DNA from 3 places in the Rhizobium centroccidentale genome. Region 1 is predicted to be linked to each of the others. Evidence: predicted binding sites of a transcription regulator. Region 1 holds the regulator's gene; each other region holds the start of a gene.
The links. The regulator LexA, encoded in region 1, represses DNA repair genes until DNA is damaged. The targets are predictions, from matches to a motif close to TGTTCNNNNTGTGTTCNG.

Region 2: a site for LexA is predicted at 2,374-2,391, ahead of PH562_RS24690 (helicase-related protein). Genes of this name have one in related genera too.
Region 3: a site for LexA is predicted at 1,239-1,256, ahead of recA (recombinase RecA). Genes of this name have one in related genera too.

Annotation. Positions count from the first base shown of each region.
Region 1 covers NZ_JAQJCG010000005.1:129,338-132,621, forward strand. The annotation lists gene kdsA (3-deoxy-8-phosphooctulonate synthase) at 1-394, opposite strand, end outside; gene PH562_RS09085 (VOC family protein) at 391-1,278, opposite strand; gene lexA (transcriptional repressor LexA) at 1,698-2,420, shown strand; gene PH562_RS09095 (ComEC/Rec2 family competence protein) at 2,401-3,284, opposite strand, start outside.
Region 2 covers NZ_JAQJCG010000023.1:30,802-34,085, reverse strand. The annotation lists gene PH562_RS24690 (helicase-related protein) at 1-2,132, opposite strand, end outside.
Region 3 covers NZ_JAQJCG010000010.1:80,804-84,087, forward strand. The annotation lists gene recA (recombinase RecA) at 24-1,112, opposite strand; gene PH562_RS15260 (carbohydrate kinase family protein) at 1,352-2,296, shown strand; gene PH562_RS15265 (pseudouridine-5'-phosphate glycosidase) at 2,343-3,269, shown strand.

The sequences.
Region 1 (3,284 bases):
CGACCAGAAGATCGGTCTGACGCGACAGGAAAGCCGGGATCTGCAGGATATCGACCGTCTTGGCGACGATGGCGCACTGCTCCTCCGTATGAATATCGGTCAAGACCGGGAAGCCATATTCCTTCTTTAGGTCTTCAAAGACTTCCAGCGCCTTTTCCAGGCCGATGCCGCGTTTGCCTAATAGCGATGTGCGATTGGCCTTGTCGAAGGATGACTTGTAGACGAGGCCGATACCGAGCTTGCCGCAGAGGTCCTTCAGCACGCCAGCAACCATGAACGCGTGGTCGCGGCTTTCCATCTGGCAGGGGCCGGCAATCAGCGAGAGCTTCGCGCTGTTGGAAAAGAGGACCTTGGAGGCTCCTTCGCCGACGGTCACTTCGGAATTCGTGCTCATACTATCTCCTCGAAGGCGAACAACGCGCCCTCACCGGGCGCCAGTCTTGCCAATATACGATTGTTCTTACGCGTATAGGTGACGCCGTTAGCAGTGAAATGCGACGATGTCACGGAAAGATCGCGCGTTTTGAAAAGGATTGCCCGCGCCCTGAGGCCCGGATCATTCGTGCGAATAGGCAGATCATAGAACGCCTCCATGCCTTCCGGCGTCAAAATCTCCAGATCAGCATTGGCGGCCCTGATCGTCAGACCAAAGGAATGCTCTATAATACGCGGCCCACCGACAACCTCCTCGATGAAGCCGCGATAGGCTGCCGGCTTCAGCGCGCAAAGCGCTACCCGCGCGATACCAGTCACGCCGTTCTCGTGACGCTCGAGCACGCTGCGGTCGGCCGGCAACGGATTGATGCGCTGACAGCAGAAAGCGAGAAAATCCGGCGCGCGCAGATCGGCGCCGAAGGCTAAACGAAAGCCGGCGGTGGTTTCCGTGCCGTCCGGCATCTTCATCGGACGGGAGAAATCCAGCATTCGTCCCGCCGAAATCGCCGTTGCTTTGAAACGCTCGTCATCCGCCACCGCATCATCCGTACCGAATACCACGGCCGAGAAGCCATCCTCCGCCACCCGGAAACGATAAGCCTGGTCGCGCGCTACGAAAACATTGCCATCCACGATGCTCTTCTCGTATTGCTCCGGAGATGCGACGCCCAGAGGTTCGAGATAGGTTTTATCGGCAAAGAAGACGCAGGCATTCTGCGTGCCAAAGGGATGGCGCGCATCCGGAGCTACCGTGAAACCGAGCTTGCCGAGGCGTTCGCGCGCCAGAGCGATGTTGACGGTCGGCAGCACGAGATGATCCAGCGGATGCGGAGACGAAATCATGGCTTCTCCTGTTTGCTTGCGAAAGCAGATTTGCGCTCATCCCCCGCGCAATTCAAGATGGAAGCATGGAACACCCGCAGCACACGACATGGACCGAAGGCAATCTCGCAAACATGATTGCTGATTCTCTCCCATAGCCGACTTATGCAGCAATGCGGCACATTCATCCAAATCTTCGGCGCACTGGCTGCATTCCAAAGCCCTGGAAGCGAGAAAAGCGGCATTTCTCATATTTTTCCATGGGTTAACGCAGATATGAGGCCCCGATGTTCCGAGCCGATCCATTCGCAAGCGATAATTATTTAACTGACCCCATAAGGCTTTACCGAAATTTAAGCACTTGCGGAACACATATGGAACATATAGTGTCCGTTCTGGATTTGTTTCACAGCTTTTCTTGATTCTGGGGTTCCAAGACGATGTTGACGCGCAAGCAGCAGGAACTGCTTCTCTTCATTCACGAACGCATGAAGGAATCCGGTGTTCCGCCGTCCTTCGACGAGATGAAGGATGCACTGGATCTGGCATCCAAATCCGGTATCCATCGTCTGATCACGGCGCTGGAGGAGCGCGGCTTTATCCGCCGGCTGCCGAACAGGGCCAGGGCCCTTGAAGTCATCAAGCTCCCGGATGCCTATAATCCCAGCCTTCAGCAGCGTCGCGGCTTTTCACCGAGCGTCATCGAAGGCAGCCTCGGCAAGCCACAGCCCGTTGCCCCGCCCGCTCCGTCGAAGGTGGCAAATGACGATCACAATGGCTCCGCGTCGGTGCCTGTGATGGGTCGCATCGCAGCCGGCGTTCCGATCTCGGCCATCCAGAACAATACGCACGACATTACCGTTCCCGCCGATATGCTCGGCTCCGGCGAACATTATGCGCTTGAAGTTCGAGGGGATTCGATGATCGACGCCGGAATTTTCGACGGCGATACGGTCATTATCCGCAATTCGACCACGGCCAATCCCGGCGATATCGTCGTTGCACTCGTCGACGATGAAGAAGCTACTTTGAAGCGCTTCCGTCGCAAGGGTGCCTCGATCGCGCTGGAAGCCGCGAACCCAGCCTATGAAACCCGCATCTTCGGGCCGGACCGCGTCAAGGTTCAGGGCAAGCTCGTTGGCCTTATTCGTCGCTATCACTGACCGGTGAATTATCGACGACGGGTGACGTCTTCGCAATTGGTGTGTCGAATTTGCCGGTGCGCCAATCATAAGTTCGATGCATGGTCCATGGCCGTTGCGGGTTTTCGAATGCGGCTGATATAACGGGCTTGTCTGCGGCAAGTGCCATTTCGATAGAGCCGGTTTTGCGCAATGTCGCACCGGTTATGAGCATTGCTCCGGAACGGCAATGGTCCAGCCGCAGCCGGATTGGTGTCACGATAATGTTCCCGGTGTCGCAAGCCGTCGGCAAATAGGCTGCGTTCTCGATGGTGACCAGTATCGTGCCGTTTTCAAGCATGGCCACACACCATGCTCCCTTCTGACAGGCAAAGCTGCCTTGCATGGCGCGGTCCAAAGCTTCGTCCATTGCGATACGGACCGCCTTCTGCTCCTCGTTACTTAGTCGCTTATGCCGATCCGTCTTGCTGATCTGCGGAAGTCGGCTATCGGTCGGAAGCATGGTCGGCGGTTGATGTTCGGCCGCGACGAGCGCTTTCTGCCATTGCTCGAAGATGAAGGCCTGCGGTCTCTCGCGATTGGTGGCGAGGATATCGTCCTGGCGCAGGGCAACGAGAATGCCATCTTCCGAGATCATCAGATCCGGCTTCGGTACGCCGGAGCCGAACGCGGCCACGCCGACAGATGACAGCAGCAGCAACAGGCCCAGATGGCGAAGCCGGGTCCGCAGCATGCTCATGATCAGGAAGCCAGCGATGAAAGTGGGCATCAGCCAGCCGGGCTGGCGTCCGAAGGTAATATCGCCTCCCCACCCCGCCACCGTTTTCGCAATGACGATCACAAGCTCCAATCCCTCACCGGTGACTTTCCAGAACGGTCCATCGA
Region 2 (3,284 bases), on a different contig from region 1:
TAGCCCGGCTTGTCGAGACCATCATTCTTCAGCGCCCAGAGCAGCGTGATGAGCTCGGCCGGAGCCGGCTTCAGCAGGGCGGGCACGAAAATATGGTACGCACCGAAGCGAACGCCGTAGCGGCGCATCGAGGCACGCCCGTCCTGGTCCAGCGACTTCACTTCCTCAGTGACATCACGGCGGAACAGAACGCCGAGATTTTCCACCAGCTGGAAAGCCAGCCCCTTGGCAAGGCCCTGCAGATCTTCGGCACGCTGGAGATCGTCCAGCGGCTTCAGAATCGTGCTGATATGGTGGTTCACGAAACGCTCGATACGGGCGGCGACATGATCGCGCGCATTGCCGGTCAGCTGCTCGTCGGCGAGCAGGATGACGCGCGGGCGCATGACATGATCGCTGCCTGACAGGCGCGCGACAGGATCGCCGAGCCAGCGCACGAGGCCATCGGCACTGATCGCGAGATCGCCGTTGCCGGCCGCATGCAGACGTGCGGCACGCGCTTCGAACTCCAGCCCCAGCGCCTTCTGCGAGGCGGTCTGGACAGCCTTGGCATCCGGCCCTTCGGTCCCTGCGATAGGCGTGAACCGGAATCCGGTCAACTGTCCCACATGATGCCCCTCTACGAAGACATCTCCATTCACACTGATTTCAGCTTCCAGCATCGCATTCTCTCTCAGGCGCTTCATGAGCACAGATGTCCTGCGATCAACAAAGCGTTTCGTCAACCTCTCATGTAACGCGTCGGACAATCGATCTTCGATTTCCCGCGTCTTTTCTTGCCAGTGTGTCGGATCGGCAAGCCAGCCGGGCCGGTTCGACACATAGGTCCAAGTCCTTATCTGCGCGATTCGCGCCGAAAGCGTGTCGATCTCGCCATCCGTCCGATCGGCGCGGTGCACCTGTTCGGCAAGGAAATCCTCTTTCACCGTGCCATAGCGCACGAGATCGGAAAAGAGGGCGGCAATGAGATCGGCGTGCTGGGCAGGCGTGATGCGCCGATAGTCGGGAAGCGCACAGGCCTCCCATAATTTCTCAACCCGAGCCGGGTTGCTGGCAAGATCGGCTATCTCCAGATCGCGTGACAGATATTCCAACGCCTGCTGGTCTACCGCAGGCAGCGCCCGCGTCAAGCCCTGCACGCGAGGCGCGTCTTCCAAACTTGCACGCAACGCCGCGATTGAAGCGAAATCCAGATTCTTGCTGCGCCATTGCAGCACCTTGACCATGTCGAATTCGTGTCCCTCGATCCGGCGCACGAGTTCGTCGTCAAAAGGATCGACCTGCCCCGTTACGCCGAAGGTGCCGTCCTTGAGATGACGGCCGGCGCGACCGGCGATCTGGCCGAGCTCGGCCGGATTGAGATTGCGGAACTGATAGCCGTCGAATTTGCGGTCCTGAGCGAAGGCGACATGATCCACATCGAGGTTGAGACCCATGCCGATCGCATCCGTCGCAACCAGATATTCGACATCGCCGGCCTGATAGAGCGCCACCTGCGCATTGCGGGTACGCGGGCTGAGCGCCCCGAGAACGACCGCCGCGCCGCCGCGCTGGCGGCGAATAAGCTCCGCGATCGCATAAACTTCGTCGGCCGAAAAGGCGACGATTGCTGTACGTTGCGGCAGGCGCGTGATCTTCTTCTGTCCGGCGTAGAAAAGATGTGAAAGCCTCGGCCGCTCGAGAACGGTAATACCAGGCAGAAGCTGCTCGAGGATCGGCCGCATGGTGCCGGCGCCAAGCAGCAGTGTTTCATCGCGGCCGCGCAGGTGCAGGATACGGTCGGTAAAGATATGCCCGCGCTCCAGATCGCTGGCAAGCTGCACCTCGTCGATGGCGACGAAGGAAGCGCGCGTCTCGCGCGGCATGGCCTCCACGGTGCAGACCGAATAGCGCGCATTGGGCGGCGATATCTTTTCCTCGCCGGTCACGAGCGCGACATTGTGCGCCCCGACCTTTTCGACGACGCGCGTATACACCTCACGGGCAAGCAGCCGCAGCGGCAGGCCGATCACGCCGCTGCCGTGCGCCACCATGCGCTCGATGGCATAATGGGTCTTGCCGGTATTGGTCGGTCCGAGCACCGCGGTCACGCCGCGTCCGCTCAGGATCATGGGCTGCGAAGTCTGAGTCATAGGTCCGTGCATAGGCGAGAAACAGCCGTCTTCCGATCAGCCAGTTCCTCCTGGAGGAAACGAACAGATGACGACCATATGTGACAAAGGCAAGACCCGAATGAAAAAACAGATGCGGCAACATTCGATTTCATATTTGAGCGCCTCAACCACAAGCTACATTTGCGTTGCATCCCATGCGAGTCCCGACGATTCCGGAACAGCCTGAGAACGAATCGGAGACGAATCGCTGACTCCGTATAGTTCCCTATTTGTTCACGACTACATATGGATTTCAATGAAAAGATTCCCACCAAATGCTGAATCTTGTCTAAGCGGCTTTCCGCATGAAAAAGGAGTCAAGCGGAGAATCCTCAGCCAGCGAAATCTCGCGCCGCACCATGGTTAACAATCTGTAAATGATAAAGTTTCGCATGAATCATACGGACGACAAAACATCTGGGCCAAAGCCGGAACGAATTGGCGACGAATCGCAGATTCCAAGCGATTCTGTCTTTGTTCTCCACAATATCTAGCGCTTTCCCGGTCGGGGGCATGCCGGACTCTGAATGGTTGAGACACGAATCCAAGCCGAATCTGCGATTGCGGTTCGTCTTTCGACGAGCGCAGCTATCATGAATCGACAATTGCACGCAACAGGTGTAGTCGTTAACACAACGATCAAAGCCGGAACGAATCGGTGACGAATCGCGGATAACAGCAGGTATCGCATTTGTTCACGGCTACATGTTGTATTTCGCCGGAACAGCATCGCCACATAGAGGTCAGAATGAATGGCAATGCTGTTGCGGAGTTCGCTGCGAATTAACGAATCCGCCCGCGAACACACCACCTGGACGATATTCGCCGACGGTAGCATCCTTGTATTCGGCGTGTCGGCAAACGCCCCGCCGTTAACCAAAGTTCAAATGCAGAACGAATCGCCGACGAATCACGGACATCCGGCCTTTCTCGTTTCATTCACCACAACCCATTGTATTTTAACGGTATTTTAACCATACACACGAATTTGCCGCCGCGCCTGTAACCCTCACCCGATGCGATCCCATTTAAGGGTTCGCTAAGCATCCCAACTGCCGCGCCCGTTCATTTTTATTTCTTAGCCGGAACAATTGTCGCGCATACAAGTTTCTATGAGCAGAATTGAGGAAT
Region 3 (3,284 bases), on a different contig from region 1:
TCAGGAATTGCTCCCGAAAATCCTTATTCGCCGGAAGCATCGCCGTCATCGCCGGAATCGGGACCGCCATTCTGCAGGAAGCGGTCGGCAATGAGGCCAGCATTCTGGCGTAGCGACAGCTCGATCTCACGAGACAAATCCGGATTGTCGCGCAAGAAGATCTTCGCGTTCTCGCGGCCCTGACCGAGGCGCTGGCTGTTATAGGAGAACCAGGCACCGGACTTTTCGACGATGCCCGCCTTGACGCCGAGATCGACTAGCTCGCCGGTCTTGGAAACGCCTTCGCCATACATGATGTCGAATTCGACCTGCTTGAAGGGCGGCGCCATCTTGTTCTTGACGACCTTGACGCGCGTCTGGTTGCCGATCACCTCTTCGCGCTCCTTGACCGCGCCGATGCGGCGGATATCGAGGCGAACCGAGGCGTAGAATTTCAGCGCGTTACCGCCCGTCGTCGTTTCCGGCGAGCCGAACATGACGCCGATCTTCATGCGGATCTGATTGATGAAGATTACCATGCAATTGGACTTCGAGATCGAAGCCGTCAGCTTGCGCAGCGCCTGGCTCATCAAACGGGCCTGCAGGCCCGGCAGGCTGTCGCCCATCTCGCCTTCGATTTCGGCGCGCGGCGTCAGGGCCGCAACGGAGTCGACGACGAGAACGTCGATCGCGCCGGAGCGCACCAGCGTATCGGTGATTTCGAGCGCCTGTTCGCCGGTATCGGGCTGCGAGATCAGAAGGTTCTGCAGGTCGACGCCGAGCTTGCGGGCATAGACCGGATCGAGCGCATGTTCCGCGTCCACGAAGGCGCAGATGCCACCCTTCTTCTGGGCTTCTGCAATGGTCTGCAGCGCCAGGGTCGTCTTACCAGAGCTTTCCGGCCCGTAGATTTCGATGATGCGCCCCTTCGGCAAGCCGCCAATGCCGAGGGCAATATCGAGGCTCAGAGAGCCGGTGGAAACCGTTTCGATTTCGACCACGTTCTCGTTAGAGCCGAGCTTCATGATCGAGCCCTTGCCGAACGACCGCTCAATTTGAGAGAGTGCCGCTTCAAGTGCCTTGCTTTTATCCACCAATTTGTCCTCTACAAGCCGCAAAGAATTCTGAGACATTCGATCCACCTTTAGGTTATTGAAGCCGCTCTAGCAATGTCGCCGCTGATGAGAATTGTGTACTCGATTTGTTCTCATATCGCAAGAGCACAACAAGCGATTGAAAGAAAAAGGTAAAATGAATTCTGTTCTATTTTTGTTTTCTTCTTTCTTCCCAGGCACTTACATGCCCGAAACGGTGAATTGCGAGATGTTTGCGGCTCGCTCGATTCGCCTTTTCGGCTGCTGAGGATAACCCTATGGCGAAAAAGATTCTCGTTCTTGGTGGCGCCCATATCGATCGTCGCGGCCGCATCTTCGGCGACACGGCACCCGGCGCCAGCAACCCCGGCGCATGGTTCGAGGAGCCCGGCGGCGGCGGCTTCAATGCGGCCCGAAATCTTGCCCGTCTGGGCTTTGACGTAAAGCTGATCTCGCCGCGCGGCGGCGATCCCTCCGGCGAGATGGTGGCCGAGGCCGCAAGCCACGCCGGCATCGACGATAAGCCCTTCGTCTTCCTCGATCGCAAAACGCCGAGCTATACGGCCATTCTTGAGAATGACGGCAATCTTGTCATCGCGCTGGCCGATATGGAGCTCTACAAACTCTTCGTTCCGCGACGCCTGGCGATTCGCGCCGTTCGCGATGCCTTCGATGAGACCGACCTCATTCTCTGCGACGCCAATCTGCCTGCCGAAACCTTAGGCGCGATTGCGGCAAGAGCTGCCCTATGCGGAAAACCGGTCGCCGCCATCGCCATCTCGCCGGCAAAGGTCGTGCGACTGAAGCCGAGCCTTGCCGGCATCGGTCACCTGTTCCTCAACGAAGCCGAAGCCACGGCGTTGACTGAAATCCGTCCGGAGGATCCGCGCGAATGGGTGAGTGCTTTGCGGGCGCTCGGCCTGCGCAACGGCGTGATCACCCGCGGGAAACGCCCCCTGATCGCATTCTCGCGTGATGCCATCGTCGGCTTGCAGCCGCCTATCGTCGAGGATGTCGCCGATGTCACCGGTGCGGGAGATTCGCTTGCGTCCGGCGTTCTGTCGGCGCTGATGGCCGGCTACGATCTCGCGGAAGCCATACGTCATGGCGCGGCGGCAGCGGCAATCACCGTCCAGTCTCCCTATGCAACGGCAGAAAATCTCTCTCCCGAGCTGCTAAACGCGGCCCTGGCCCTTGTTCCCGAGGCCGAAATTCTGTCATGAAGCCTGCTCAAGACGCATATATTGTTTCAGTGAATTGGAAACGACAATGACCCAGCCTATCTCGCCCCTGCTTCCGATCTCCTATTCGAAGGAAGTCGCCGCCGCCAAGCTGCGCGGTGCGCCGATCGTCGCCCTGGAATCGACGATCATCACCCACGGCATGCCCTATCCGGGCAATATCGAGATGGCCCGCAGCGTCGAAGCGATCATCCGGCAGGAAGGCGCGGTGCCGGCTACCATCGCCGTCATCCATGGCACCTTGCATATCGGCCTCGAGCCGGAAGAGCTGGAAGCACTGGCCAAGACGGAAGGTGCGATGAAGGTTTCTCGCGCCGACATCGCCTTTGCGATCGCCGAACGCCGCACCGGTGCGACCACCGTTGCCTCCACGATGATCGCGGCCGCCCGCGCCGGCATCAAGGTTTTCGCCACCGGCGGCATCGGCGGCGTGCATCGTGGTGCCGAAGAGAGCTTCGATATTTCGGCGGATCTTGAAGAGCTTTCCCGTACCGGCGTTATCGTCGTTTGCGCCGGCGCCAAGGCGATCCTCGATATTCCGAAGACGCTGGAAGTGCTGGAAACCCGCGGCGTCCCGGTCGTCACCTACGACAGCACCGAATTCCCGGCCTTCTGGTCGCGCTCATCCGGTCTGACGAGCCCGCTGACGCTGAACAGCCCGGCAGCCATCGCCAACTTCCAGACGACGCGCGAGCAGCTCGGCATCGATGGCGGTATGCTGATCGCCAATCCGGTTCCGGAAGCCGACGAGATCCCGCGCGAGGAGATGGAAATCTATATCGAGCGGGCCCTCGACAGTGCCGAGCGCGACGAGATCACCGGCAAGGCGGTTACGCCTTATCTGCTGAGCACGATCTTCGACATCACCGAAGGCCGCAGCCTCAAGACCAATATCGCGCTTGTCGAAAACAATGCGCGCCTGGCCGCGGAAATCGCCGTCGCTCTGGCAGACTAATCAAATAATCAAAGC